DNA from 4 places in the Streptomyces sp. NPDC060184 genome. Region 2 is predicted to be linked to each of the others. Evidence: riboswitches for the same ligand, from Rfam matches in the RefSeq annotation. Region 2 holds a riboswitch; each other region holds the start of a gene.
What was found. Region 2 has a riboswitch for cyclic di-AMP ahead of ACFWEE_RS00065 (M23 family metallopeptidase). Riboswitches for the same ligand answer to the same signal wherever they lie in the genome.

Region 1 (7,309 bases), on a different contig from region 2:
GTACGGGCGTCCGCCGCCTCGTCGAGGGCGAGCGGGTCGTGGCCCAGGGCCGCCGCCGCGGCGAGCGCGGCGGCGGTGAGCCCGGTGGTGTGCAGACGGCCCCGGCAGAAGTCGGCGAGGTCGCCCGCGTCGCGGACGCGTCCCGCCGTGACGGCCGGTTCGGCCCCGCCGGAGTGGGCATGGCCTCCGGCGGGGAACCGGCCGTCGGCGAGGACGAGCAGGGCTGCGCGTGACATGGGTCCCGCCCGATCAGAAGAGGAAGTAACGCTGGGCCATGGGCAGTTCCCTGGCCGGTGCGGGTTCGACGAGGTCTCCGTCGATCGTCACGGCGAAGCTGTCCGGGTCGACCTCGACGCGGGGCAGAGCGTCGTTCTCCCGCATGTCCGCCTTGGTGACGCCCCGGGTGCCGGCGATCGGCACGAACCGCTTGCCGAGTCCGAGGCGTTCGGGCAGACCGTCCTCGATCGCCGCCGCCGAGACGAAGTTGAAGGAGTTGGAGGCGGGAGCCCTGCCGGTGGCACCGAACATCGGCCTCGGCAGGACCGGTTGGGGTGTCGGGATGGACGCGTTGGCGTCGCCCATCTGCGCGTACGCGATCTGCCCTCCCTTGATGACCAGTTGGGGCTTCACCCCGAAGAAGGCGGGGTCCCAGAGGACGAGGTCGGCGAGCTTGCCGGTCTCGACCGAGCCGATCTCGCGGTCGAGCCCCTGCGCCACCGCCGGGTTGATCGTGTACTTGGCGACATAGCGACGCACCCGGTGGTTGTCGGCCGCACCGTCGCCGGGGAGTGCGCCCCGGCGCGCCTTCATGACGTGCGCGGTCTGCCAGGTACGCAGGACGACCTCGCCGATCCGCCCCATGGCCTGGGAGTCGGAGGAGATGATCGAGATGGCGCCGAGGTCGTGCAGGATGTCCTCGGCGGCGATGGTGGAGGGCCGGATACGGGACTCGGCGAACGCGAGGTCCTCGGGAACGGCCGGGTTGAGGTGGTGGCAGACCATCAGCATGTCGAGGTGTTCCTCGATGGTGTTGACGGTGTGCGGGCGGGTCGGGTTGGTGGAGCTGGGCAGGACGTACGGCTCCGAGACGACGGTGATGATGTCGGGCGCGTGCCCGCCTCCGGCCCCCTCGGTGTGGTACGCGTGGATCGTGCGGCCCGCGATGGCGGCGAGGGTGTCCGCCACGAAACCGGCCTCGTTGAGGGTGTCCGTGTGGATGGCGAGCTGGGCGCCGCTCTCCTCGCAGACCCGCAGGCAGGCGTCGATGACGGCGGGCGTCGCCCCCCAGTCCTCGTGGATCTTGAACCCGAGCGCACCGCCGCGCAGTTGGGCGCGCATGGCCTCGTGGGACATGGTGTTGCCCTTGCCGAGGAGCCCGATGTTGACGGGGTACGCCTCCAGCGACGCGAACATCCGGGCGAGGTGCCAGGAGCCGGGGGTGACGGTGGTCGCCTTGGTGCCCTCGGCGGGCCCGGTTCCGCCGCCGACGAGGGTGGTGATCCCGGACGACAGCGCCTGGTCCACCAGGGTCGGCGAGATGAAGTGGACGTGCGCGTCGATGGCACCCGCCGTGAGGATCTTGCCGTTCCCCGCGATGATCTCCGTCTCGGGCCCGATGACGAGCCCGGGGTGGACGCCGTCCATGGTGTCGGGATTTCCGGCCTTGCCGATGCCGGTGATGCGCCCGTCGCGGATGCCGACGTCCGCCTTGACGATCCCCCAGTGGTCGATGACGACCGCACCGGTGATGACCGTGTCGGGGGCGCCCTCGGCGCGGCTGGTGCGGGCCTGTCCCATGGACTCCCGGATCACCTTGCCGCCGCCGAACACCGCCTCGTCGCCGGCCCGTCCGGGGCCGCCCGAGCGGTCCTCCTCGATCTCCACGAGCAGGGAGGTGTCGGCGAGCCGGATGCGGTCGCCGGTGGTGGGGCCGAACAGGTCGGCGTAGACGGCACGGTCGAGTTCAGCCATCGAGGGCACCTCCGGTTTCGCCACGCAGGCCGGGGACGACGCGGGCGCCTGCGAGCGGGACGAGTTCGACGTCCACGGGGATGCCGGGCTCGAAGCGCACGGCCGTCCCGGCGGCGATGTTCAGCCGCAGGCCGTGGGCGGCCCCCCGGTCGAAGTCGAGGCCGGGATTGGCCTCGGCGAAGTGGTAGTGCGAGCCGACCTGGACGGGGCGGTCGGCCGCGTTGAGGACGGTGATCCGGGTGACCGGCCGGCCCTCGTTGATCGGCACGGCCCCGTCCGCGTACAGGATCTCTCCGGGAATCACGGCGCCCCTCAGACGATCGGATCGTGGACGGTGACGAGTTTGGTGCCGTCCGGGAAGGTGGCCTCCACCTGGACGTCGTGGATCATCTCGGGGATGCCGTCCATGACGTCGGCGCGGGTGAGCACCTTCCGTCCGGACGCCATGAGTTCGGCGACGGTCCGCCCGTCGCGCGCGCCCTCCAGGATGTGCGACGTGATCAGCGCGACCGCCTCCGGGTGGTTGAGCCGGAGCCCGCGCGCCCGGCGTCTCCCGGCGACGTCGGCGGCCACATGGATGAGCAGGCGCTCCTGCTCGTGCGGGGTGAGTTGCACGCTTCCACCTCATCGTCTCGCGCCCGGTCGGGTCCCTGGACGCGGCGGAGCCGCCTCGGACGACGACAGCTCGTCGCCCGCCGATGCGGGCACACCGGCCAGACACCGCACGTTAGGGCGGAAGTTTTTCCGTCGCGTTAACTGGGCCGGTCACGTGGCGACACCGTCCGGTACGGGGGCACGGCCCCGGCGGGCCGGACCGTCCCCGGAACGGTCCCGCCGGCCTGCCCGCACCCTCCTCGCCTCGTATACGGCGCGCACCGGGCCGGGGCGCGCACCGCGTACCGGCCCGGGGGCGTCCGGGGGCCGACATGGTCCGGCGGTCGCACGGGTAGTAATCCAGCAGCCCGCCCTGCCCGGACCGGTGGGGGGCGGCCGTCGGGCGGGTCGCCGACGGCATCGCCGGTGACATCGGCCGTGACCCCTTCGTCCTCGACGCCGCAACCACCGCGCTCACGGCCCGTCCGGCCGCGTCGGGGAGCACCGCACCGCGTACCCGCCACAGCGCCCCACGAGGTGAGTCCCCATGCTGCCGCCGGAGTTGCCGTCCCTGCCCGCACTGACCCACGCGGAGGCCGAGTTCATCGACCGTTACCTCGCCGTCCTCGACCAGGTGGGCCGGATCAACCCGGCCCGGGGCAGCGACACCTACGCGGCGCTGCGGGCCGCCCAGGCGCTGGCCTCGCACGCCGCGACACTGCGGGACGCCTTGGCGCTGATGCACGAGCGCGGCGAGGACCGGATCCACGCGGCCACGCTGGCCCGGGCGCTGCGCGCGCTGGACGGGGAGCGGCGGGCGGGGCGGGTCTCCGTACCGCCCGGGAGAGCGAGTTGACGGGCCCGGTCCGCGCCGGAAGGCGACCGGCGCCCCCGCCTCGGCCCCGGCCCCGGCCACGGCGATGTCGGCCGATCATGTTCCGTACGCTCCTGAACATGAATCGCTCCACCGGGCCCCTGCGGCCCCTCACCCGGCTCGTCGGCGGGGACATATGCGCCTACGAGCCGACCGCCGACGCCTGGGGTGCTCTGTCGCCCGCCAGGGTCTTCCGGCCGTCGGCCGGGGACGAGGTCGTCGAGCACACCGCTCCCACCGGCCTTCATCAGGTCTTCTACACGACTCTGAGCGCTGCCGTCTGCGTAACGGCCGCGGGGACCGAACTCTGGCGGTCGGAGTTCGAACCCGAGTCGGACGAGCGGTTCGGGCACCGCCCCGGCTGCGCCCTCTCGTCCGACGGACTCACGGTCTGGGTCTACCGGCCCGACGCCATGGCCGGGCGCGACCGCCCGGACCAGTGGGTCGCCCTGGACGCGGGAACCGGAGCGGTACTCGGGCAGGCGGATCTGGACACGGTCGGGCACGGTGGTACCCAGCTCGCGCACCGGGCGAGCGGCGAAGTCCTCCTCGACGTGGGCGAGGGACAGGACGGATCGGTCATCCACCGGGCGTCGGTGTCGGGTGGGCGGATGAACCTCTTCCGCTATCCCTGGGACGACAGGGTTCTCATCGGTCTGTCGCCGGACGGGCGGCACTTCATGACGGTCGACCACTCCCAGACCGACATGGCCGTCCACGCGTACCCCGGCGGCGAAGTGACGTTCTCCCTCTCCGTCGAGGCCCTCGGGCACGATCCGGACGAGGTCTTCGTGGAGTGGAGCGGCGGCTACCTGGACCCGGACACCGTCGTCGTCACCGTCGTCGGCGAGACCGAGGACATGGAGGAGTGGTTCCGCCACACCCGCGTCGACGCGCGGACCGGCGAGGTCCGAGGCGTCTTCGACGCACACGGCGAGAATCCCTACGACATCCAGCCGCTCGGGGACGGGTCCTGGCTCACCGCCGGCCCGGACGGCCACCCGATCCGCCGGAGGACCCCGTAGGACTCGGCGACGGCGACCCCGCACGGGATCCGGGCCGGACCGGAGCCGTTTCTCCGCTTCCGGCGACACGCCCGTGATGAATTTCCGATTTTCCGCCCGTTCGGCGCAGGGTTTCGGCCCGCCGGGCCTCCCTCCCGATTTGCGCTCCCCGGTGCCCTCCCCGTGCCCCAAGTACCGCACTGCGCAGCCGCGGTGGAGGCGCCCGGGGTGCGCGCCCCCGGCCGCGCCGGACGCTCCCCCACTCTCCCGGCGCAACGTCGGCCGACCGTCCTCACCTCCTCTGCCACCTCGAAAATCCCGCACGGCCTGGGTCAAGATCCCTGGGACGACAAGCCCCCGCCACCCCGACGGGGCGGTCCGCGCGGACGCCGAGTCCTGCCGCCGAGCGGATGACGGGTCGACAGGAGTGGATCGGCAGGAGTGGAGGACCCGAGCACTACGGGCCGACCGGGCAACCGGCCGTCCCTCGGGGTGAAGCCGCGACATGCGGCCGGGCGACTTCGCCAGCCCGAACCCGACAGGTCATCTTTCACAGGCGGCTGACGAAGGGTTGCGCATGACTGCGCAGGTTCATGTCCCGTCTCTGCTCACCCGGGCCGGTACGGCCTCGGTCCTCACTCTGGCCCTCAGCTCGACCATGCTGGCCCCCGGCCTGGTCTCCGACGCCGAGGCCGCCGCCCAGTCGACGAAGGCGCTCCGGGTCGCCGCGTCCAAGAAGGGCTCCCCCTATCAGTGGGGCGCCACCGGCCCCCGGCGGTTCGACTGCTCCGGGCTGACGCTCTACTCGTTCAAGCGGGTCGGCAAGAAGCTGCCCCGCACGGCGCAGCAGCAGTACAACAAGACGCGCCACATCACCTCCTCGCAGCGCAGGAGGGGCGACCTGGTCTTCTTCCACAGCGGTCGCAGCGTGTACCACGTGGGCATCTACGCCGGAAACGGCAAGATCTGGCACTCCCCGAAGACCGGTGCCGTGGTGCGGCTGGAGCGGATCTGGACGAAGCGGGTCTGGTACGGACGGGTGCGCTGACGTACACCGGGCCCGTGCCGCCGGTGTGCGGCGCCCGGCCCGGACGCGGCGACGCGCGACGACCCCGCCGGGTCGCACGGCCGCCCCGTCCGGGCCGGGTGCGGCGTCAGCCCCGCACCGGTACGGACCACGGCAGCACGACCCACACGGTCTTGCCGCCGTCCTCGGTCGGAGTGACGCCGAACCGGCCGCCGCACTCCCTGGCCAGGACCCGGATGATCGCCAGGCCGCGCCCGTTGTCCCGTTGTACGGCCGGGGGCAGCCTTCTGGGCCACCGGGGGTGGCTGTCCGTCACCTCCAGCCTCAGTTCCTCGTCCCGGTCGAGCACCAGCCGCACCGTGAACGTGGGCGACTGGCCGAGTGTGTGCAGGACCGCGTTGGTCGCGAGCTCCGAGACGATCAGCAGGATCGTCCCGGTGTCCTCCGTGTCGTCGCGCATGCCCCACTCCGCGAGTACGCGGGCCACGTGTCTGCGGGCCGCGGACACCGACACCGGATCGCTCGGCAGGGTGACATGTGCTTCCTGATGATCTGCCATGGCGACGCCGTCCCTTTCCGCCCGGCCGACCCCTATCGGCCCGGATTGTGCCTGGCGCCAGAGTGCCACCGCCGGACCCCGCGCAAGCACGATCTGCCGAGATATGCATATATCTATCGCTCAATGCGGTGAACTCCGGCTCACCGGAGCTCGAACATTCGGCACACTGGCTTCCAGGTCGGCCGACGGAGCGGTCGGCCGTGCCGCGCCCGGCGGAAGGAGACCGGAATGGGCAACGGCCCCGTCGTGCGCCGTCGCAAACTCGGGGAAGAGCTGAGGAGTCTGCGCCACTCGTCGGGACTCACCAGCCAACAGGCGGCCTCGCTGCTCGGCTGGCACCAGTCGAAGGTGAGCAGGATCGAGACGGGCGCGAGCGGCGTGTCCCCGGCCGACGTCGGCCGGCTGCTCGACGCGTACGCCGTCGTCGATCCCGAACTGCGCACCCTCCTCTCGGCACTGGCCGGGTCGGCGGACGGCCGGGACACGGGCTGGTGGCACGCCTACCGGGGCGTCATTCCGCCGCAGTACCGCGACTTCATCGCTCTGGAGGCGCAGGCCGAGACCGCGAGGACGCTGGAGACCTCGGTGGTCCCCGGACTGCTCCAGACCGCCGACTACGCGCGGTCGGTCACCGAGTCCGCACTGGACGGCATAGCGGGGGACCATCTGGACGCCCTGGTCGAGGTACGGCTCGCCCGCCAGTCGGTGCTGCGGTGCGAGGCCCCGCTCCGGCTCACCGCCGTGCTCGACGAGGCGGTGCTGCGGCGCGAGGTGGGCGGGCGGCGCGTGATGCGCGCCCAGCTCGACCATCTCGCGCACATGTCGGAACTTCCGCACGTGGAGATCCAGTTGGTTCCGTTCAGCGCCGGTGGGTACGTCGGACTGACCGGCCCCTTCGTCATCTTCTCTTTTCCGACAACTTCGGCTCTGGATGTGGTCGTTCTCGACCACTTGACGCGTAGTCACTATCTGGAGCGGAAAGAAGATCTGGAGGCGTACGGTTCCGCCTTCCGCACCATGCGGGAACGCGCACTCTCGCCCGAGCGGTCGCGGGACCTCATCACGGCGATCGGCCGCCAGGACGCGGGCCGCGCGTAGCGCCGTCGGCCCGGCAGCGTCCACCGACCCGAAGGAGCACCATGCCCGAACGCCCGGCACCGCCCGCCGTCCCGTGGCGCCGCAGCAGTCGCAGCACCGGTATGAACAACTGCGTGGAGACGGCGGTAGTCGGACCGACCCTGCTCTCCGTGCGCGATTCCAAGGACGTGGACCGGGCCCGT
Region 2 (7,309 bases):
TCGCCGCCCGCACGGCGGACGGGACGGTGGTCCGCGCCCGGGTCCTGGTCAACGCCGCGGGCCTCGGGAGCGACCGGGTGGCCCGGCTCGCGGGCGACGAGCCCGGCGTGCGCGTCGTACCCGTCCGGGACACGTACGTCGAGCTGCGCAGACCGGAGCTGGTACGCGGAGTGGTCCATCCGGTGCCGCACCCGGGGCACCCGTTCCTCGGGGCGCAGCTGGTCCGGGGCGTCGTCCGGTCCGTCGACGGCACGGTCCACGTGGGGCCGGTCGGCGCGACGGCGCCCGGGCGGCCCGTACCGTCGGCCCCTCCCGGCGGACTGCTCTCCGCGCTGACCCGGCCCGCCTCCTGGCGGACCGCGCGCCGGCCGGAGGGGTACGCCCGCGACGGGGCGCGCCTCGTCGGGGCCGGTGCTGTGGTGCCGGCGGAGCGGACGGACGTGATCGGGCGGACCGCCCGGGACGCGCACCCCGGGCATCCCTGGCAGGCGGGCCGGGCGGTCCGGGCGGGCTCGACGGGGGCGGTGGTGGCGGCCTCCTTGCGGCGGCTGCTGCCCGACGTGACCGAGGAGGACCTGGGACCGGCGCGCACCGCCGTGCGCGCCCAGGCGGTGCACGGCGACGGCACTCCGGTCGAGGACTTCCTGATCCGTGAGGCCCCGCACACCGTGCACGTGCTCCACACCCCCGCGGACGCCGCACTGGCCACGGCGCTGCCGGTGGGACGGGAGATCGCCCGGCGGGTGCTGGCTCAGGCGCAGGGGGCGGGGTGGAGTCCGCCCGCCGTAGAATCGGGGCATTGTGTCTGAGCAGCCCCTGAACCCCAGCACGGAGCCCGGCGCGCACGACGAGACCGCCGGGGCCCCCGCCATGAACGCAGCCGTGGACGCCGCAGCTGTGGACGCCGCAGCCGTGGACGCGGCGGCGAACGCCCCCGCGAGCACCCCCGAGGACACGGCCGCCGTGGACACGGCCGACGCGGAAGCGGCCGACGCCGCCGCCCGCCGGGCCGCCTCCTTCGACCGGCAGCGCCGGTTGCGCCAGGAGCCGCGCTTCCCCGGCGGCCCGGCCGCCGACCCGGCCGGCTCGCACCACGAGCGCCGCATCCGCAGCTTCCAGCCGCGCCGCAGCCGGGTCACGGTGGGCCAGCAGGACGCGCTCGAACGCCTCTGGCCGCAGTGGGGCTTCGACATCGACGGCCTGAGCGTGCTCGACCTCGACCAGATGTTCGGCGGGCTGCCGGTCGTGCTGGAGATCGGGTTCGGCATGGGTGAGGCCACCGCGCAGATGGCGGCGGACGACCCGGCCACGGGCATCCTCGCCGTCGACGTGCACACCCCGGGCCAGGGCAACCTCCTGCGCCTCGCCGACCAGGCCGGCTCGACCAACGTGCGGGTCGCCAACGGCGATGCGATCATCCTGCTCCGCGAGATGCTGAAGCCGGAGTCCCTCGACGGCCTGCGGGTGTACTTCCCCGACCCGTGGCCCAAGGTCCGCCACCACAAGCGGCGGCTGATCCAGCCGGACTTCCTGGACCTGGTGGCGGGGCGGATGAAGCCGGGCGCGGTGATCCACTGCGCGACCGACTGGGAGCCGTACGCGGAGCAGATGCTGGAGGTGCTCACCGCGCACCCCCGGTTCGAGAACACCCGGCCCGACGGCGGCTACGCCCCGCGTCCCGCGTTCCGGCCACTGACCCGGTTCGAGGGGCAGGGCCTGGACAAGGGCCATGTCGTCCACGACCTGCTGTTCGCCAGGGTCTGATTCGCCGGGGTCCGAGAGGGCCGGGGTCCGAGAGGGCCGGGAGCCCGCCCGGCCCCTCGCCCCGGGCCGGGCGGGACCTCCTGGTCGTCTGTCGGTCCCGCTCGTTAGGGTCGGGACATGTCCGCCGGGTCAGAGCAGCACCAGCAGTCCCAGCCCGCCGTGCCCGTGCTCGAGGAGCAGCGGATCGGCGAGATTCTGGGCGCCGTCCCGGAGCGTGCCCACTGGCGGTACCGCCCGCGCCGCGTCGGGATGGTGTGGCGCAGCAGGGCCTTCCGCGCGGGCGCGGTGATCGTCACGCTGGCCATCTGCGGGCTGCTCATCCTGGCGCTCGTGCGCAGGGAGACCGGCACCGAGGGGTTCCTCGTCGGTCTCGGGCTCGCGGTGCTGCCGGTGCCGCTCCTGATGACGGCGTTCCGCTGGCTGGACCGGGTCGAACCGGCGCCGTGGCGGAATCTGCTGTTCGCCTTCGCCTGGGGTTCGTGCGCGGCGGCGCTGGTCGCGATCGTCGCGAACTCCTACGCGACGTACCTGATAGCGAACCTCTCGGCGGACCCCTCGGGCGCCGACACCCTGGGCGCCACGGTCGTCGCGCCGATCGTCGAGGAGAGCGCCAAGGGCGCCGCCGTGCTGATGCTCTTCCTGTTCCGCAGAAGGGAGTTCAGCGGGGTCGTCGACGGGATCGTGGCGGCGGGCTTCACCGCGACCGGGTTCGCGTTCAGCGAGAACATCCTCTATCTCGGCAGTGCCTTCGGCGAGGACCGGCAGCTGGGGACGGTGGGAATCGCCTCGGTGACGGTCGGCACCTTCTTCGTGCGGATCGTCCTGTCGCCCTTCGCGCACCCGGTGTTCACCACACTCACGGGCATCGGCTTCGGCCTGGCCGCCGCCGGGCGGCTCCGCAGGGCCGGCCGGATCGCGCTGCCGGTGCTGGGGCTGCTGCTGGCGATGGGCATGCACGCCCTGTGGAACGGTTCGGCGACCTGGCGTCCGTACGGCTTCTACCTGGTCTACGGCGTCTTCATGATGCCCGTGTTCGGGCTGCTGACCTGGCTGGCGATCTGGTCGCGCAGACGGGAACTGCGGACGCTCACCGCCGAGTTCCCGGCGTACGCGGTGGCCGGCTGGCTCACTCCGGCCGAGCCGCTCGCGCTGGGCTCGATGCGTGCCCGGGGCATGGCGCGCGACCTGGCGCGGCACTGGCACGGGGCGTCGGACCGGGCCAGGGGCCGGGCGGCGGCCCGTGCCGTCGCGGAGTACGAGTCGTTCGCGACCTCGCTGGCCGCGCTGCGGCGGGACGCCCGGCGCGGTGCGGTGGGCGCCGACTTCGCGGCGCGCGAACAGGAGTTGCTGCACCACCTGTGGGAGCGCCGCGAGGTCGCCGCCCCCGCGCTGAGCCAGGCGGCCCGCAGCGTGTTCCGCCCCGCCGTCCACCGCCCGGTGCCCGTCCCGTACGGCGCCGGAGCCCACACGGCGCATGGCGCACATGGTGCGCACGCGGGACACCGGGCGCACGGAGCCCACGCGGCGCACGGGGCCCACGCGGCCCGGGGGTACGCGCCCCCGGCCCCCGCCCCCGCCCCGGCCCCGGCCCCGGCCCCGGCCAACGAACAGCCGCCTCCGCACCGGCAGTACGGCGGGCACAACCCCTATCTGCATCCGCCGCAGTAAGGCGTGCTCAGGCGGAGGCTTCGGTGAGCCGGTCCAGTTCCTCGTCGGTCAGCGCGAGGTCGGCGACCGCGAGCAGCGCGGGGAGCTGTTCGGGCGTGCGCGCCGAGGCGATCGGTGCCACGACCGTGGGGCGGGACGCGAGCCAGGCCAGCGCGACGGTGGCGATCTCGGCCCCGTGCGCCTCGGCGACGGCGTCGAGCGCGCTCAGCACCTTCCGCCCCCGCTCGGAGTCCAGGTGCGCGCCGGCCTTCTCGGCGCGGGCGCTCTCCACCCGGGTACCGGGGCGGTACTTGCCGGTGAGGAAGCCGGATGCCAGCGCGGAGTACGGGACCGCGCCGAGACCGGTCTCGGCGGCGAGGTCCTGCGCGGGACCCTCGTAGGTGGCGCGGGAGACCAGGTTGTAGTGCGGCTGGAGGGCGACGTAACGGGCCAGTCCCTCGCGCTCGGAGAACGCGAGGGAGGCGCGCAGGCGCTCGGGGCTGATGTTGGAGGCGCCGATCTCGCGGACCTTGCCCTCCTTCACCAGCTGGTCGAGGGTGGTGACGATCTCCTCCACCGGGACGCTCTCGTCGTCGTAGTGCGTGTAGTAGAGGTCGATGTAGTCGGTGTCGAGGCGCCGCAGCGACTCCTCCACCGCGCGCCTGACGGTGGCGGGTGCGAGCCCCCGGTACTCGGGGTGGGCACCGGCCTTGGTGGCGACGACGACGTCCGCGCGGTTGCCGCGGGACTTGAGCCACGCGCCGATGAGCGTCTCGGACTCGCCGCCCTGATTGCCGGGGGCCCAGGCCGAGTACGCGTCGGCGGTGTCGACGAAGTTGCCGCCGGCCGCGGTGTAGGCGTCGAGGACCGCGAAGGACTGCGCCTCGTCGGCGGTCCAGCCGAAGACGTTGCCGCCGAGGGCGAGGGGGAAGACCTCGGCACCGGCCGTGCCGAGCTTGCGGAGAGATGAAGTCATGAACGGTTCAACGGACCGGACGGAGGCCCGTATTCCGGTACAGCTCCGCTCGTGATCCCGGTACGGCTCCGATCGTGGCCGGCCCCGCCGGAGGCGCGCTCCTCGCGGGTACGCGGCGTCCGTGCTCCGGGGGGAGGGAGAACCGGCAGCCCTGACGTCCTGGGGGGGGGAAGAGCGGCAGGGCTGCCGGGGTTCGGTGGGCTCGGGGACGCGGAGCGTCAGACCGCGAGGCCCTTGTCGGTCAGCCAGGCCATCGGGTCGATGCCGGTGCCGTCCGGGGTGTGGACTTCGAGGTGGAGGTGCGGGCCGGTGACGTTGCCGGTGGCTCCGACGCGGCCGATGGTGTCGCCGGTGCTGACCTGCTGGCCGACGACCACGTCCATGGAGGACTGGTGGCAGTACCAGATCTCCGTACCGTCGTCGAGCTCCAGGACCGTGCGGTACCCGTACGAGCCCGACCAGCCCGCGGACTTGACCGTTCCGCCGTGCACGGCCTTGACCGGGGTGCCGGTCGGCGCGGCGAAGTCGAGCCCGGTGTGCTGCCCGGAGGCCCACATCGTGCCGGCCTCGCCGAAGGTGGAGGTGATCGTGTACGAGGAGGTGGGGAGCGCGTAACTGGCGGCGAGCTTGGCGAGCCTCTCGGCCTCGGCCTTCTTCGCCGCGGCCTCCTCGGCCGCCTTCTTCTCCGCGGCGGCCTTCGCCTCCGCCTCGCCCTGCTGCTTCTTCGCCTCGGTGGCGGCCTTGGTGGCTGCCGCCGCTTCCTCGGCCGCCTTCGCGTCCGCGTCGGCGGCGGACCGCTGCTGCTCGGCCTGCTGGAGGATGCGGGCGCGCAGGGCCTCACCCGCGTCGGTGGCACCCTGCTCGGTCTCGGCCGTGGTGAGCCCGGCCGTGGTGAACGGCGCGGCCGACACCACCGGCTCGGGGGTGTCGTCGGACTCGACCGCGGTGATCAGAGCGCCCAGCCCGGGGACGGACTTGGCATCCGGAAGGTTGTCCGCGAGCGAATCGGGAAGAGAGATGGAGACCGGCGGCTTGCTCTGCGCGGTGGCCATGCCGCCCGCACCGACAGCCGCGATGACGCCGACCCCGAGGACGGTGGAACTACGCGCGAGACCGCGCTGCTTGGCCACACGGTGCCGGCCGCGTACGGGGCGGAGGGAATCCTCGGTGGGGTTCCATTCCTCCCACGCCTTGTCGGAGTCGCCGGGGGAACCGAAACCGTCGAGCGTGGCAGAAGGTGACGGGGCTTCGGGGGCAGGCTGGTTGGACGCCACGGAGGCGCACTCCTTTCCTTCCTTCTCGCCTACCGGGTTAGCTGACGGGTTCGGAGCAGGAAGGTCTCCTACGGGCGCCTGACGTCTCCGAGGAGACACAGGTGTCCGATTCACCCCAAGAAGTGGTTCCCCGGTTCCCTTGCGGAATTCGGCGCTCGCGCACGGCGCCGTCTCTGACGACGGCTGGGACGACCGCGCTGCGTTATCGAACGTTAATAGACAGACGGCTCCGATTCCAAGCTGTTCCCCTTGATCATTCCCACTTCGGGGCGGGATTTACCAGGGCATATCACCACTCATCAGGGCGACTTACGGACAGCCGGAGCGCCCCCGCTTTTCTGACGGTGTGTCATATGTTATCGAGCGGCACCGCTCTGCTACGGACCGTCGCCGCGTCCGCCCGACGGGCCGGGGCGCACCCCGGGAAAACCACGGGAGGGGTCGGGAGAACCACGGGCCGGCTCGGGGAAGCCCCGGGGCGACGGCCGGCGGGCCCGCGTCAGCCGTTCCCGCGGCCCACGATCGGCACGGTGGTCCGGCGCTCCGGCTGGTCCTCCGCCGGCCGGGCGACCGCCAGCAGCGCCAGGTCGTCCGTCGAGCGGCCACCGGTGTGCAGCCGGACGTCGTCGGTGAGCGCCGTCAGCAGCTCGTCGGGGCCGGGGAAGATCCGCCCGCGCAGCCGCTCCGCCGGGTCGTAGAACACACCCGCCCGGTCGCGCGCCTCGGAAAGCCCGTCCGTGTAGGTCAACAGCGTCGCGCCCGGCGGGAGTTCCCACTCGTCCACCCGGTCCGGCCAGGCGCCCAGCGCCATGCCGAGGGGCAGCGCGGGCATGCTCGGCCGCAGCACGTCCAGCGCCCCTCCGGCATGGAGCAGCAGGGGCTCGGGGTGCCCCCGGTTGACGATCCGCAAGGTCGCCGAGCCCTCCGGGACCTCGGCGAGCACCGCGGTGACGAACCCCTCCACCGGGTCCAGCCCGCCGCGCCGCGCGGCGTCCCTGGCCAGGGCACGTTCCAGCCGCTGCGCCACCCCCTCCAGCGTCTCCTCCTGCTCGGCGGCCTCCCGGAAGGCGCCGATGATCACCGCCACCGCCTCGACCGCGTCGAGCCCCTTGCCGCGTACGTCACCGAGCACGAGGCGTACGCCGTACGGGGTGTCCGCGACGGCGAAGAGGTCGCCGCCGACGTACTCGTCCGCCTGCGCCGCCTCGTAGCGCGCGGCGACATGGAGCCCGCCGACCCGGTCGGCGGGGACGGGCAGCACCGCGCGCATGGCCGTCTCCGCGATGATCCGGGCCGAGGCGAGCTGCTCGTTGCCGCGCCGTACGACCCCGTTGATGACGAGCGCGAGCACGGCCGCGGTGAAGACGGTGAGCGTCTCGATGACGGGGACGATCTGCCCGATGGTGCCCACGTACACCCGCATCGCGATGACGGCGGCGAGCGAGGCGACACCGATCCGGATGGTTCCGGCCCGGGAGGCGAACGGCGCGGCGATCAGGGGGGCGGCGACGAACAGGGGCACCGCCGTGAAGCGGGGCGGTGAGGCGATGTCGAAGACGAGTCCGCCGGCGATGAGCAGGGCAGGCAGCATCCGCACGAAACGCCGGGCGCCCACACCCCCGGCCATCCAGCCATGCTCGTACAGCGG
Region 3 (7,309 bases), on a different contig from region 2:
CCAGGACCTCGATGGCGTCGCGGCGGGCGATGTAGTCCTCGTGCGCGGCGCGGTAGGAGGCGGCGAGCTCCGGGTCGGTGCCCAGGCGCTCGGTCATCTCCTTCATGACGCCGTTCGCCTCCAGCGTGCCGATCGCGGAGGCGGCACGCGGGCACGTCAGGTAGTACGTCGTCGGGAACGGCGTGCCGTCCTCAAGACGGGGCTGGGTCTCCACCACGTCCGGGTTGCCGCAGGGGCAGCGGTGCGCGATGGCGCGCAGCCCGCGCGGCGGCCGTCCGAGCTGCTGCTCGAACGCGGCGATGTCCGCGTCGGTGGGCGGAGTGGATTCGGTCTGCGGAGGGGGCGTGTCCATGCCTGCCTTGGTTCTGCTCGGAGGTGCTGCCGTGGAGTGCGGTACGGAAAAGGGCGCGGGTGCGTCGCGACGGGTGCGCGCGTCCGCTCGGACCAGTGTGCCTGGCGGACCGGTGTGCCCGGCCCGGCGGGGCGCGGCTCAGCCGCCGTGGGAGGAGTCGTCCGCGTCGCTGCCGGAGCCGTCCGCGCTGTCCACGCCGTCCCAGAGGTTGGCGTCCCAGGAGCGGCCGTCGGCGCCGGGTTCGCCCCGGTCGTCGGCCGCCGCGTCGGGGTCGACGACGGTGTAGCCGGTCTCGCCGGGGAGTACGTAGTGGAGGTGTTCGCGGGCGAGGCGGCGGATGTACGCGTCGTCCTGGAGGCGGGCCTTCTCGTCCCGCAGCTCCTCGGCGCGCTTCCCGGCGTCCTGGAGGGTCCGCTCCTGGTCGGCGATCTCCTCGCGCTGGGAGACGTACTGCCGCATCGGGTACGCCAGCGCCACGATCAGGGTGCAGACGATCAGGGCCAGGAACGCGGCGCGGCCGGTGAGCCGGGAGCGGTGGGCCTGGCGGCGGTTCTGGGAGCGGTAGACGCGGGCCGCCGTCTGCTCGCCGAGCAGCCGCAGCCTGGTCGCGGTGGAGAACCGGTCGCGGTCCTTCACGGCCATGTTCATGCCTCCCCGTCACGCACGTCCGTCCCCGCACACGGTACGGGACCGAGTGCGGGGACGGACGGAGGCTGGTGGAGCGGGCCCTCGCGGGCCGCGGATCAGCCCTTGAAGCGGGGGAACGCCGAGCGGCCGGCGTACACCGCGGCGTCGTCGAGGATCTCCTCGATGCGCAGCAGCTGGTTGTACTTGGCGACGCGGTCCGAGCGGGCCGGGGCGCCGGTCTTGATCTGGCCGCAGTTCACGGCGACGGCGAGGTCGGCGATGGTGACGTCCTCGGTCTCACCGGAACGGTGGGACATCATGCACTTGAAGCCGTTGCGCTGGGCGAGCTCGACGGCGTCCAGGGTCTCGGTCAGCGAACCGATCTGGTTGACCTTGACGAGCAGGGCGTTGGCCGAGCCCTCCTCGATGCCGCGGGCGAGGCGCTCGGGGTTGGTCACGAAGAGGTCGTCGCCGACGATCTGGACCTTGGAGCCGAGCTTGTCGGTGATGACCTTCCAGCCGGCCCAGTCGTCCTCGTACAGCGGGTCCTCGATGGAGACCAGCGGGTACGCGGAGACGAGCTCCTCGTAGTACTCGGTCATCTCGGCGGCCGAGCGGGACTTGCCCTCGAACTCGTACGTGCCGTCCTTGTAGAACTCGGACGCGGCGACGTCGAGCGCGAGCGCGATGTCGCGGCCGGGGACGAAGCCGGCCTCCTTGATGGCCTCGACGATGAGGTCGAGGGCGGCGCGGTTGGACTCGAGGTTCGGGGCGAAGCCGCCCTCGTCGCCGAGGCCGGTGGAGAGGCCCTTGGTCTTGAGGACCTTCTTCAGCGTGTGGTACGTCTCGGCACCCCAGCGAAGGGCCTCGGAGAAGGACTCCGCGCCGATCGGGGCGATCATGAACTCCTGGATGTCGACGTTGGAGTCGGCGTGCGACCCACCGTTGAGGATGTTCATCATCGGAACGGGCAGCAGGTGCGCGTTCGGGCCGCCGAGGTAGCGGAAGAGCGGGAGGTCGGAGGCCTCGGAGGCGGCGTGCGCGACGGCCAGCGAGACGCCGAGGATGGCGTTGGCGCCGAGCGAGCCCTTGTTCTCCGTGGCGTCCAGGTCGGACATCGCCTGGTCGATCAGGCGCTGCTCGGTGGCGTCGTAGCCGACGAGCTCCGGGCCGATCTGCTCGATGACGGCGAGGACGGCCTTCTCGACACCCTTGCCCAGGTAACGCTTGGGGTCACCGTCGCGAAGCTCGACGGCCTCGAAAGCGCCGGTGGAGGCGCCGGACGGAACGGCAGCACGGCCCGTGCTGCCGTCGTCGAGACCAACTTCGACCTCGACCGTGGGGTTACCCCGCGAGTCGAGGATTTCCCGGGCTACGACGACGTCGATGGACGGCACGAGCATCTCCTTCTGGGATGTGACGCTGACTGTGCGGGGCTCTTGAGCCTTGCGACTAGAGCCTAACCGGACACAGGACATCGGCCAGCCGACCGTCCGTCCAGTGACACGGCGAGCCTACACATTGTTTCCGTACGGAACATAACGTGCGGCGGTACGGCGTCCGGCGGTCTGCCGTACGTCCGGAAAAGGGAGCCCCTTCTCCTTCTCCTCCGGGGCCGCCGCGCGGACGGCGCGTGCCGGAAAAGGCCCTGGCCCGGCGTGCGGGGGGAGTGCGCGCCGGGCCAGGGAGTGGGAAAGGGGTGCCGCCGGACACCCCCGTTCCGGGGAGGAGAGGTTCGTGACTACTTCAGGTGGAGCTGCTGACCCGGGAAGATGAGGTCGGCGTCCTCGACGATGTCGTGGTTCAGCTTGAACAGCTTCTGCCAGCCGCCCTTGACCCCCTGCTTCTCGGCGATGGTGCTGAGGGTGTCACCGGCGACGACCTTGTACTCGCCGTCGCCCTTCTCGACCTTGTCGCCGGTGGGCGTGGTGACGGTCTCGGACTTCTCGGCGGCGGGACGCTCCTCGCTGCGGGAGGCGGCCTGCGCGTCGGTGGAACGGTCCGACTGGGCCGAGGAGGCGCTGTCGGTCGAGGTGCTCGCGGAGGTGTCGGTGCTCGCGGAGGAGGAGCCCGTGTCGACGCCCGGGTCCACACCGTCGTTGGTGAGGTTGCCGGCACCGGCGCAGGACCAGGCGCCCGGACCCTGCATGTCGAGCAGCACCTCGGCGGTGGCGATCTGCTGCTCCTTGGTGGCCAGGTCGGCGCGGGGGGCGTACTTCGTACCGCCGGCGGCGGCCCAGCTGGACTGCGAGAACTGCAGACCGCCGTAGTAGCCGTTGCCGGTGTTGATGGACCAGTTGCCACCGGACTCGCACTGGGCGACGGCGTCCCAGGTGGCGACGGAGGCGGCGGAGGCGTTGGTGGCGCCCATCAGCGGGAGGGCGATGGCGGCACCGGCGACGCCGGCGAGCGTGGCCACACGGACGGCCTTGGACGAACGGCGGTGCTTACCCTTGCTGGACAGCAGCATGGAAGATCTCCTCACCGACGCCTGCGAGGTGAGCTGTCGGGTTCGGGCCAATGAGTTGCCCGGCCACACGTCCTTGCGTGTGGCTTCACCCCTAGCTGGTCCCGGCCCGCCCGTCGTTTCCGACGGGCCGTCCGATTCCGGCGGCTTACCTGGGTCCCCCGCTCCTGCCTACGGCGCTTTCGCGTCTGTTCCCTTCGACCGACGGCAGGATTCGGCGTGACGGTCGACGGGGCCCGCGGTGCGAGCGGCTCTGACCGTAAACAGAGGGAACCCCCACATTCAATGATGGACATATCAGACAATCAGACCTTACTGGCCACGCCTGAATAACCGTTTCCGCAGGTCAAAGCGGACATCTGCGAACCCCCGTGACCGCGACACGCCCAAACAGCGAAGAGACCCATGTCTCACTTTCGCAAAAGCGGACATAGGCCCCTTAACTGCCCCTCTTTTCGGGCGGTTTTCCCGAATTTGATCAGTTGGCGGGGGCGGTCTCCGCCGTGTCGGGAACGGTCTCCGGCGTGTCGGAAGTGGTCGCGCTCTCCGTGGAGGCGGTCGACGTCCCTCCGGTGGCCGTCTGCGTGGACAGGTCGAGCTCCTGGCCCGGCAGGATCAGGTCGGGGTTCGAGCCGATCACGTCCTCGTTGGCCTGGTAGAGCTCGGTCCAGCCGTCCGTCAGGTGCTGGGCGTCGGCGATCGCCCAGAGGTTGTCGCCGGACTGGACCGTGTACGTCCCGTCCGTCGCGAGCGCCGCGTCGTCGCGCGCGTCGCTGTCGCCGCGCGAGGCGTGCCGGCCGGACTCGCGCGAGGCGTCGGCGGCGGCCTCGTCCGGGTCGGGCGTGCCGCGGTGCTTGCCGCCCGTCGCGGTGTCACCGGTCGCCGCGTCCGTCGCGCTGTCGCTCGTACCCGCCGTCGCGCCGCCCTTCGCCCCGCCCTTGCCGGGGGTGGTGCTGCCCGGGGTGGCCGAGCCGGAGGGCGAGGGGGTGGCGGAGGCGTCGGGGCTCGGCGTGGCGCTGCTGCCGGTCGAGCCCGTCGAACCGGTCGTGCCGTTCGAGCCGGAGGCACCGGTCGCGTCCGACGTGTCCTGCGACCCGGTGGCGCCGGTCGAGGCGGGTGCGCCGCCCGCGTCCGGGATCGTGCCCGCCGAGGCGCCCGCGTCCGCCGCGGAGACGGAACCCGGGTCCACCCCGATGAGCGAGCCTGCGGGAGCGAGGCCGGAGATCACCGCGCACCCGGGCCACGCCTGCGGGCCCTTGGCGTCGAGGACCTTCTCCGCCACGGCTATCTGCTGGGTGCGGCTCGCGAGATCCGCGCGCTGCGCGTACTCCGTACCGCCGTAGGCCGCCCAGGTCTCCTGGGAGAACTGCAGTCCGCCGTAGTAACCGTTGCCGAAGTCGGCGCTCCAGGTGCCGCCGCTCTCGCATTCGGCGACCTTGTCCCAGGTGGTCGTGTCCGCGGCGCCGGCGCTGCCCGCGGCGAGGAGCGGAATCGCGAGGGCGGAGCCTGTCACGCCGGCTGCGACGACGATGGCGGGTGCCTGGCGAGGGCGGCGGTGTCTGCCGTTCGCGGAGCCCATGGGAGTGCCTTCCGTGTGACTGACGGGTGAACTGATGCGTCGAACCGTGAACCTAGCGGGACTCGAACGTGCGTCACAAGTCGATGCCTCGCAGATCACGTGAACATCACAGTGTTGACGGAGCGTCACTTCCGTAGAGCGCCGGGCCCGGCGTGAACTCCACGGGAAGGGTGCGCAGTCCACGCATGATGAGCCCGCCGCGCCACCGCAAATCGGTGCTTTCTCCCGCAAGACGCAGGTCAGGAAGGCGCCTCAGCAGGGTCGCGAGGGCCGTCCGGCCCTCCAGCCGGGCCAGCGGCGCACCCACGCAGTAGTGGATGCCGTGGCCGTAGCCGAGGTGCTGATTGTCACGCCGCGCGAGGTCCAGCCGGTCGGGGTCCTCGAAGCGCGCGGGGTCGCGGTCGGCCGCCGCGAGCACCACGAGCACGGGGTCGCCGGCCGCGATCTCCTCGCCGCCGACGGTCAGCGGTTCGGTGGCGTACCGCCAGGTGGCCAGCTCCACCGGGCCGTCGAAGCGGAGCAGTTCCTCGATGCCGGTGGCGAGCAGCTGCTCCTCCCCCGCCGCCAGGGACGCTTCGAGGCGGGCGCGCTCCCCGGGGTGGCGGAGCAGCGAGTAGGTGCCGTTGCCGATGAGGTTGACGGTGGTCTCGAAACCCGCGAAGAGAAGGATGAAGGCCATCGCGGCGGCCTCGTTCTCCGTCAGGTGCTCGCCGTGGTCGCTGGTCCGGATGAGTTCGGAGATCAGGTCGTCGCCCGGGTCCTCCCGCTTGCGGTGGATGAGTTCGGCGAGGTAGGCGCGCATCCGCTTCACCGAACGCGCCACTCCGCCGCGCGGCCCGCCGCCGTGGCGGATCATCATCCCCGCCCAGTCCCGGAAGTCGTCCTGGTCCTCCTCGGGCACTCCGAGCAGGTCGCAGATGGCGTAGATGGGGAGCGGGAACGCGAAGTCGTGGATGAGGTCGGCGGAGCCCGCGGCCACGAACCGGTCGATGAGCCGGTCCGTCAGCTCCTGCACGCGGGGCGCGAACTCCGCGACCCGGCGCGGGGTGAACGCCTTCGACACGAGCCGGCGCAGCCGGGTGTGGTCGGGCGGGTCGATGTTGAGCAGATGGGTCATCAGCTCGGCCTTGCGCTCCCCCGGGATCCCCGTCTTCCCCTTGGCGTGCGCGGACCCGGCGTGGTGGACCGGGTTCTTGGAGAGCCGGTTGTCGGCGAGCGCCTGCCGCGCGTCGGCGTACCGGGTGACCAGCCAGGCTTCGACCCCGCTGGGCAGCGTGGTGCGGTGCACCGGGCTGTGCTCCCGGAGCCAGGCGTACGCCGGGTACGGGTCGGTGGCGAACTCCCAGGTGAAGAGCTCGGGAGCGGCGGGCGCGCGGTGCGCGGGACATCCGGCGGGACCGGGGTCGCGGTCCGCGGGGCCGGCGCCGTCCGCCGGCCGGTCACTCATCGCCGGTGTCCGGACCGCTGACGCCCTCCGCCGCGAGGATCGCGTCGCGGTAGGCGCGGGCCGCCGCGCGCAGGGCGGCTTCCGGGTCGACGCCGTCGGCCTCGGCGCGGACCGCGAGGGCCAGCAGCTCGTAGCCGAGGGTGTCGCCGGTGGGCGGGGCGACGTCCAGGTCCGACCCGCGGACCCGGCTGCCGAGCTTCGCCGCGAGGGCCAGCGCGGGCTGACCGAGCGGGATGCCCTCGGTGACCGAGTCGCGTCGCTTCTCGACCGCCTTGGTGCGCAGCCAGTGCGCGTGGACGTCGTCGGGGGTCTCGGCGGTCGCGTCGCCGAAGATGTGCGGGTGGCGGCGGATCAGCTTCTCCACCAGCCCGCCCGCCACGTCGTCCACGGAGAACGGGGCCTCCGGGTCCTCCTCGGCGATCCGCGCGTGGAAGACGACCTGGAGCAGGACGTCCCCGAGCTCCTCGCGGAGTTCGTCGCGGTCGCCGTCCTCGATCGCCTCGACCAGCTCGTACGTCTCCTCGATGGCGTACTTGGCGAGGCTGCGGTGCGTCATCCGCGAGGTCCACGGGCAGTCCCGCCGGATCACGTCCATGACCTGGACGAGGTCGAGGAGCCGGGCGCCCGGCAGGTCGTACGAGCCGGGGAGCAGTTCCAGGTCCGGCATCCGCACCCGGCCGGAGCCGCCGAGGCGGGCGAGTCCGTCGGTGAGCCGCTGGTCGCCCTCGCCGCCGACCAGCACCACCACGGTCCGGTCCCCGGCGCAGGCGTCGACCAGTTCCTCGGCGGTCGGCTCGGCGTGCTCGACGGTGACGCCCGCCTCGCGCAGATACGGCA
Region 4 (7,309 bases), on a different contig from region 2:
CTCGGCACGGTCGCCGGCCGCGCCGACGAACTCTGCCGCTTCGCCGTGCTGTTCGGCGACCCGCAGCTCGCGCTGACGGCCGTGGGGCGCGTCCTGGACATCACCGCCGACGAGGTGCGGAAGGTCGCCGCGGCCACGCTGCGTCCCGACAACCGTGCCGTGCTGGTCTACGAGCCGGTCGAACCGGCCGACGAGACCGGTGCCGAGGACGGCGCGGACACCGACGCCCACGAGGAGGCCGCCAAGTGAGCGACGCCACCGTGACTGGAGTATCCATGGACTTCCACCCGCAGCCCACCCCGGGTACCGCACGCCCCTGGGCCTTCCCGGCCCCCGAGCGCGGCACCCTGCCCAACGGGCTGACCGTGCTCCGCAGCCACCGCCCCGGCCAGCAGGTCGTCGCGGTCGAGATCCACCTCGAAGCGCCGCTCGACGCCGAGCCCGAGGGCTTGGACGGCGTCGCCACCATCATGGCGCGCGCCCTCTCCGAGGGGACCGACAAGCACAGCGCGGAGGAGTTCGCCGCCGAGCTGGAGCGCTGTGGCGCCACGCTCGACGCGCACGCCGACCACCCGGGCGTCCGGGTCTCGCTGGAGGTGCCCGCCTCCCGGCTGGCCAAGGCGCTCGGACTGGTCGCCGAGGCGCTGCGGGCCCCGGCCTTCGCGGACAGCGAGATCGAGCGGCTGGTGGGCAACCGCCTCGACGAGATCCCGCACGAGCAGGCCAACCCCGCGCGCCGTGCCGCCAAGCAGCTCTCCAAGGAGCTGTTCCCGGCCACCGCCCGGATGTCGCGCCCGCGTCTGGGCACCGAGGACACCGTGCGGCGGATCGACTCCGCCGCCGTGCGCGCCTTCTACGACGCCCACGTCCGCCCCGCCACCGCGGTCGCGGTCGTCGTCGGCGACCTCACCGGCATCGACCTGGACGCCCTGCTCGCCGACACCCTCGGCGACTGGTCGGGCGACGCCGGCAGCCCCCGCCCGGTGGCGCCGATCACCGCGGACGACACCGGCCGCGTGGTCATCGTGAACCGCCCGGGAGCCGTGCAGACGCAGCTGCTCATCGGCCGTATCGGCGCGGACCGGCACGACAGCGTGTGGCCCGCCCAGGTCCTCGGGACGTACTGCCTCGGCGGCACACTCACCTCGCGGCTCGACCGGGTGCTGCGTGAGGAGAAGGGCTACACCTACGGCGTACGCGCCTTCGCCCAGGTGCTCCGTTCCACGGCCGGCGGTGCGGACTCCGGCCCCGCCGGTGCGGCGATGCTGGCCATCAGCGGCTCGGTGGACACCGAGTCCACGGGCCCCGCGCTCGACGACCTCTGGAAGGTCCTGCGGACTCTCGCGGCGGACGGGCTGACCGACGCGGAGCGCGAGACCGCCGTGCAGAACCTCGTGGGGGTGGCCCCGCTCAAGTTCGAGACGGCCGCGTCCGTCGCGGCGACCCTCGCCGACCAGGTCGAGCAGCAGCTGCCCGACGACTTCCAGGCGCACCTGTACGCGCGGCTCGCCGAGACCGGCACCGTCGAGGCGACCGCCGCGGTGGTCAACGCCTTCCCGGTGGACCGGCTGGTGACGATCCTGGTGGGCGACGCGGCGCAGATCGCCGATCCCGTCCGTGCGCTCGGCATCGGCGAGGTGACGGTCGTGAACGGCTGACCGGCCGTCAACCACGGGCCGCGCACGTCCCGGCCGTGACCCCGGTGGGAGAGATCCCGCCGGGGTCGCGGTGTTTGTCCCCTTTGCCATGAAGCATGACTTTCTGCCCTGTGGGATGCGCTACAAAACCCCCTGTCCGTTTGGTGATCGAAAGCGCCGCGGCCTAGCGTCGATCCGGCTGTCCGTCGACTGTGTGCCGCACTCGCGGTGCCGGACAGTCATCGCCGAGTCCCCGTCAGGCGCGAGCCTGGGGAGCCGGGGACCCGTGAAGTCCCTGGGGTGAATCGGGCACCCGCGTCTCGTGAGAGGCGCGAACGCCCGTAGGAGACCTTCCTGCTCCGAACCCGTCAGCTAACCCGGTAGGCGAGAAGGAAGGAAAGGACCCGCTCCTCCATGGCGTTCACCCGTGCCACCGGGACGCATCGCGCCCCGGGCCGTCTGACGCGCTCCACCGCCAGGTTCGCCGGCGTCGCGGCGCTCGCCGCCACCGGCGTCGTCGGCTCGATGGCCTCCCCGGCCCTCGCCGCCGACTCCACCGTCCCGTCGCCCGGTACGACCGGCCTCATCGGGGCCGTGGTGCTCGGCGACTCCATCGCGGACCGGATAGCCGACCAGGCGGCGGCCCAGCAGCGCGGCGCGGAGGCCAGGGCGAAGGCCGCGGCGAAGGCGAAGGCCGAAGCAGCCGCACGGGCGAGGGAGGCACGCGAGGAGAAGGCGCGCGCCGCCCGCGCCGCCGAGCGCGCCCGCCTGAACTCCTTCCACCTGCCCATCGCGGGCTCCTACGTCAGCACCGGCTACCAGTCGAGCGGTTCGCTCTGGTCCTCCGGCAGCCACTCGGGCGTCGACTTCCACGCCGCCACCGGCACCCCCGTCCTCGCCGTGGGCGCGGGGACCGTCGTGGAGGCCGGCTGGGGCGGCGCGTACGGCAACAACATCGTGCTGCGGATGACGGACGGCACGTACACCCAGTACGGCCACCTCTCCTCCCTCGGCGTCTTCGTCGGCCAGCACGTCTCCTCCGGGGAGCGGATCGGCCTCTCCGGCGCCACCGGCAACGCGACCGGCCCGCACCTGCACTTCGAGGCGCGCACCGGCCCGGAGTACGGCACCGACATGGACCCCGTGGCGTATCTGCGGGCCCGCGGCCTCACCGTCTGAGCCCCGCCGCCGCACCGTCCCGGCCCGGTGTACCGCCGCCCGTCCCGCGGTACCGCCGTACGGGAGCGGTCGCGCACCCTCCTGATCGTCCCGACGCCCCGGCCCGTGCCGGGGCTTCGGCATATCACCCGAAACCCCTACGGCCGCCCGCTCCGCAGGCAAAAGATATGTGCGAATTCCGGTACGCCATCGGAAATTCACTCAGATTGCAATAGAGTCACGGTGCAGGCTTCGATCGGCCGCGTTTCGCGGGGATTAAGGCGGAGGTTCGGACATGCGCATTCCCGCGCACTCGGTATGCACGGCAATCCGTGACGACATCGTCTCGGGCGTCTACGAACGCGGCAGCCGCCTCACCGAGGAGCTTCTGGCGCGGCGCTACGGCGTCTCCCGCGTGCCCGTGCGCGAAGCGCTGCGGACCCTGGAGTCGGAGGGGTTCGTGGTCACGCGCCGACACGCCGGCGCCTGCGTCGCGGAACCGACGGAGCAGGAGGCGGCCGACCTCCTGGAGGTGAAGCTCCTGCTGGAACCGCTGGGTGCGGCCCGGGCCGCGCAGCGCCGCACCGAGGCGCACCTCAAGGTCCTGCGCGGACTGGTCAAGCTGGGGCAGGAGCGGGCCCGCCGGGGCGAGGGGGAGGACTTGCGCTCGCTGGGCGGCTGGTTCCACGAGACGCTCGCCCAGGCTTCCGGCAGTCCCGGTCTCATCGCCCTGCTGACCCAGCTCCGGCACAAGATCGCCTGGATGTACGCCGTCGAACAGCCGGTCCGCCCCGTCGAGTCGTGGGCCGAACACGGCGCCCTGGTGGACGCGGTGGCCCGGGGGGACGCGGAGCGGGCCAGGGGTCTGGCCGCCCAGCACGCGGAACGCTCGCTGGCCGCGCACCGGCCGCGGCGCCCGGCGCGGGCGGTGAAGCAGTCCCGGGTGAGCACTTTGCAACATCCCGTAAACACCTCGGGTGCCCGTCATTAACAATCGCGCCGTATACAAATAGCAGAGCGAATTGCAGCCGCTTTCTCGTGCTGTCGGAATTCCAGTCCTCACGGCTGCCCGGGAAATGACTGAGCCGCCCCGTCCATGAGGAGCGGTGCGGCCCGGTCGAGCGGGGAATTCCGTCGCGGAGTCCGGCGGAAGGGGGATTCAGACTGTTTCGGGAAGCTCGTCGAGCCCCTCGGTGACCAGCTTGGCCAGTCGGTCCAGCGCGGCGTCCGCGCCCTCCGCCTCGGAGGCGAGCACGATCTCCTCGCCGCCTTCCACGCCCAGCCCGAGAACCGCGAGCATCGACGCGGCGTTGACCGGGCTGCCGTCGGCCTTGGCGATCGTCACCGGGACCCCGGAGGCCGTGGTGGCGCGGACGAAGATGGAAGCGGGGCGGGCGTGCAGGCCTTCGGCCCATCCGACGTTGACGCGGCGCTCAACCATGGTTCTGCCCTTCGTGAATCTGCGATGTCCTGACCGGTAATTGATTTGTCTAGACCATTGTGTCATGGGGGCGTGGACCTGCGTACCCTCCCGGCGGCGGAGCCGCCCGGTGGGCTTCCCAGCCTGCCCCGGCACCGAATCCGCCGCGACCCGGGCCCCCGGCCGCGCGGATGCCCGTACGGCCCGGGACGCTCACCCCGGACGGCAGTCCCGAGGTCGGCCGAAAGGTGACCGCCCGACCGGTCGAACCATGTCCGTACGGCGGTCGGGCGGTGACCGGACGGTCCGTCGGACGGTGACCGGACGGGTATCCGGCCCCCGGCCGGACGGGCAGCCCGACGGGCAGCGGCGGGGCCTGTCGTACGGGCAGTGGCAGGGCCGGTCGCGCGGGCGGTCGCGGGGACACCGCGCCCGCGGCGGTACGGGCGGGCGGCCGTCCGGACGACGCGCCGAGCGCGCGGGGCGGCCCGCGCGGACCCTTCCCGGAGTGCGGGACCGCCGTAGGCTTTGCCCATGCAGCCCACGCCGGAACAGAGTCCGCATCACGCGTACCCCGACCACTGGGAGGCGGACGTGGTGCTGCGGGACGGCGGCACCGCCCGGATCGGGCCCATCACCCCGGACGACGCCGGACGGCTGGTCAGCTTCTTCGAGCAGGTCTCCGACGAGTCGAAGTTCTACCGCTTCTTCGCCCCCTACCCCCGTCTCTCCGACCGGGACGTCCACCGCTTCACCCACCACGACTACGTCGACCGGGTGGGGCTGGCCGCCACGGTGGGAGGGGAGTTCATCGCCACCGTCCGCTACGACCGGATCGACGACCGGGGCCGGCCCGCATCAGCGCCCGCCGACGAGGCCGAGGTCGCCTTCCTCGTGCAGGACGCCCACCAGGGCCGTGGTGTCGCCTCCGTGCTGCTCGAACACATCGCCGCGGTCGCCAGGGAGCGGGGCATCCGGCGGTTCGCCGCCGAGGTGCTGCCCGCCAACACGAAGATGATCAAGGTCTTCCGGGACGCCGGCTACACCCAGCAGCGGAGCTTCGAGGACGGCGCGGTCCACCTCACGCTCGACATCGAACCCACCGCGGAATCGCTCGCCGTGCAGCGCGCCCGCGAACAGCGCGCCGAAGCCCGCTCCGTCCAGCGGCTGCTGTCCCCCGCCTCGGTGGCCGTGGTCGGCACCGGCCGCGCCCCGGGCGGCGTGGGGCGGACCGTGCTCCGCAACCTCCGGCACTCCGGCTTCACCGGGCGCCTGTACGCCGTCAACCACGCCTTCGCCCCCGATCAGGACAGCGTCGACGGGGCCCCCGCGCACCGCTCGGTGGGCTCCATCGGTGAACCGGTCGACCTCGCGGTCATCGCCGTCCCCGCCGAACGGGTCCCCGAAGCCGTCGCGGACTGCGGGGAGCACGGGGTGCGGGGCCTGGTCGTCCTCTCCGCCGACTACGCCGAGCGGGGAGCCGAGGGCCGCGAGCGCCAGCGCGCACTGCTGCGCCAGGCGCGTTCCTACGGCATGCGGCTCATCGGACCGAACGCCTTCGGCGTCATCAACACCTCCGGCGCCGTCCGGATGAACGCCTCGCTCGCCCCCGAATCGCCCGCGCCCGGCCGCATCGGCCTCTTCACCCAGTCCGGCGCCATCGGCATCGCGCTCCTCTCCGGACTCCACCGGCGCGGCGCCGCGCTCTCCACCTTCATCTCGGCCGGGAACCGCGCCGACATCTCCGGCAACGACTTCCTCCAGTACTGGTTCGACGACCCCGACACCGACGTCGCCCTGCTCTACCTGGAATCAATCGGCAACCCGCGCAAGTTCACCCGGCTCGCCCGCCGCACCGCCGCCGTGAAACCGGTCGTGGTGGTCAAGGGCGCCCGGCACAGCGGCGCCACCCCGCCCGGCCACGCCGTGCCCGTCAGCCGCATCCCCGACGCCACGGTCTCCGCCCTGATGCGGCAGGCGGGCGTGATCCTGGTGGACACGGTGACCGAGATGATCGACGCCGCCCTCCTCCTCGCCGACCAGCCGCTGCCCGCGGGCCCCCGTGTGGCGATCCTCGGCAACTCGGAGTCGCTCGGGCTGCTCACGTACGACGCCTGCCTCACGGAGGGACTGCGGCCCCGGCCGCCCCGGGACCTGACCACGGCGGCCGGGCCCGCGGACTTCCGCGAAGCCCTGGCCGAGGCGCTCGCCGACCCGGCGTGCGACGCGGTGATCGTGACCGCGATCCCCCTGGTCGGGGGAGAGGGCGAGCTGCAGAGCGGCGACGGCGAGGTGCTGGCGGCAGCCCTGCACGAGGCCGTGGCGGCCCGGACCGCCGGACCGGCCAAGCCGGTGGCCGTCGTCCACCTGGAGATCGGCGGACTCGCCCAGGCGCTGGCGGCCACGGCGGGCACCCGCCCGCACGCGGCGTCGCCCGAGGGCGACGGGACCCCCGGCCGCCCTGGACCGGACACGCGCGGGGCGGCGGCTCCGTCCGGTCCGGCGTCCGGTCCGGCAGCGACGCGCCCACCCGCCCGCGACGACGCACCCGCCTCCGCGCCACCGCCCTCCGCCGCCGGACCGGCCGCGGAACCGGGGGTCCACACGCCCGCCCCCACCGGCCGCATCCCCGCCTACCCGGCCGCCGAAAGGGCCGTCCGCGCGCTGAGCGAATCGGTCAAGTACGCCCAGTGGCGCCGCCAGGCCGCCGCGCCGGGCAGGGTGCCCGAATTCCTCGACGACACGATCGACGAGCCCGGCACCGCCGCGCTCATCGACGCGCTGCTCGGCCCGGACCCCGATCCACGCGGCCGGCCGCTCGGCCACGACGAGGCCCGTGAGCTGCTGGGCCGCTACGGCATCGGCGTACGGGCGACGCTCCCCGCCCCCGACGCGGACGCCGCCGTGGCCGCCGCCGCCCAGCTCGGCTGGCCGGTCGCCCTCAAGACCACCGCACCCCATCTGCGCCACCGCGCCGACCTGGGCGGCGTCCGGCTGGACCTCGCCGGGGAGGACGCGCTGCGCCGGGCGTACGGCGAACTCACCGAACTCCTCGGCAAGCCCGCCGAACTCCAGCCCGTCGTGCAGTCCATGG

Region 1: linked by a shared signal. The riboswitch ahead of ACFWEE_RS29630 (C40 family peptidase) and the one ahead of ACFWEE_RS00065 (M23 family metallopeptidase) in region 2 are both predicted to bind cyclic di-AMP.
Region 3: linked by a shared signal. The riboswitch ahead of ACFWEE_RS03420 (transglycosylase family protein) and the one ahead of ACFWEE_RS00065 (M23 family metallopeptidase) in region 2 are both predicted to bind cyclic di-AMP.
Region 4: linked by a shared signal. The riboswitch ahead of ACFWEE_RS12155 (M23 family metallopeptidase) and the one ahead of ACFWEE_RS00065 (M23 family metallopeptidase) in region 2 are both predicted to bind cyclic di-AMP.

Annotation. Positions count from the first base shown of each region.
Region 1 covers NZ_JBHWYX010000061.1:23,070-30,378, reverse strand. Annotated here, with positions in the region: gene ACFWEE_RS29660 (urease accessory protein UreF) at 1-236, opposite strand, end outside; gene ACFWEE_RS29655 (urease subunit alpha) at 250-1,971, opposite strand; gene ACFWEE_RS29650 (urease subunit beta) at 1,964-2,275, opposite strand; gene ACFWEE_RS29645 (urease subunit gamma) at 2,284-2,586, opposite strand; gene ACFWEE_RS29640 (hypothetical protein) at 3,113-3,421, shown strand; gene ACFWEE_RS29635 (hypothetical protein) at 3,520-4,464, shown strand; cyclic di-AMP (ydaO/yuaA leader) riboswitch at 4,914-4,992, shown strand; gene ACFWEE_RS29630 (C40 family peptidase) at 5,021-5,491, shown strand; gene ACFWEE_RS29625 (ATP-binding protein) at 5,598-6,029, opposite strand; gene ACFWEE_RS29620 (helix-turn-helix domain-containing protein) at 6,258-7,127, shown strand; gene ACFWEE_RS29615 (DUF397 domain-containing protein) at 7,169-7,309, shown strand, end outside.
Region 2 covers NZ_JBHWYX010000001.1:15,854-23,162, forward strand. Annotated here, with positions in the region: gene ACFWEE_RS00045 (FAD-dependent oxidoreductase) at 1-809, shown strand, start outside; gene trmB (tRNA (guanosine(46)-N7)-methyltransferase TrmB) at 802-1,764, shown strand; gene ACFWEE_RS00055 (PrsW family intramembrane metalloprotease) at 1,882-3,432, shown strand; gene ACFWEE_RS00060 (aldo/keto reductase) at 3,440-4,387, opposite strand; gene ACFWEE_RS00065 (M23 family metallopeptidase) at 4,606-5,661, opposite strand; cyclic di-AMP (ydaO/yuaA leader) riboswitch at 5,673-5,825, opposite strand; gene ACFWEE_RS00070 (PP2C family protein-serine/threonine phosphatase) at 6,161-7,288, opposite strand.
Region 3 covers NZ_JBHWYX010000003.1:94,982-102,290, reverse strand. Annotated here, with positions in the region: gene ACFWEE_RS03435 (DUF501 domain-containing protein) at 1-352, opposite strand, end outside; gene ACFWEE_RS03430 (septum formation initiator family protein) at 491-994, opposite strand; gene eno (phosphopyruvate hydratase) at 1,096-2,382, opposite strand; gene ACFWEE_RS03420 (transglycosylase family protein) at 2,721-3,449, opposite strand; cyclic di-AMP (ydaO/yuaA leader) riboswitch at 3,453-3,635, opposite strand; gene ACFWEE_RS03415 (transglycosylase family protein) at 3,925-5,025, opposite strand; gene ACFWEE_RS03410 (cytochrome P450) at 5,132-6,472, opposite strand; gene ACFWEE_RS03405 (nucleoside triphosphate pyrophosphohydrolase) at 6,465-7,309, opposite strand, start outside.
Region 4 covers NZ_JBHWYX010000014.1:52,195-59,503, reverse strand. Annotated here, with positions in the region: gene ACFWEE_RS12165 (M16 family metallopeptidase) at 1-249, shown strand, start outside; gene ACFWEE_RS12160 (M16 family metallopeptidase) at 276-1,658, shown strand; cyclic di-AMP (ydaO/yuaA leader) riboswitch at 1,871-2,039, shown strand; gene ACFWEE_RS12155 (M23 family metallopeptidase) at 2,052-2,816, shown strand; gene ACFWEE_RS12150 (GntR family transcriptional regulator) at 3,091-3,786, shown strand; gene ACFWEE_RS12145 (HPr family phosphocarrier protein) at 3,955-4,236, opposite strand; gene ACFWEE_RS12140 (GNAT family N-acetyltransferase) at 4,750-7,309, shown strand, end outside.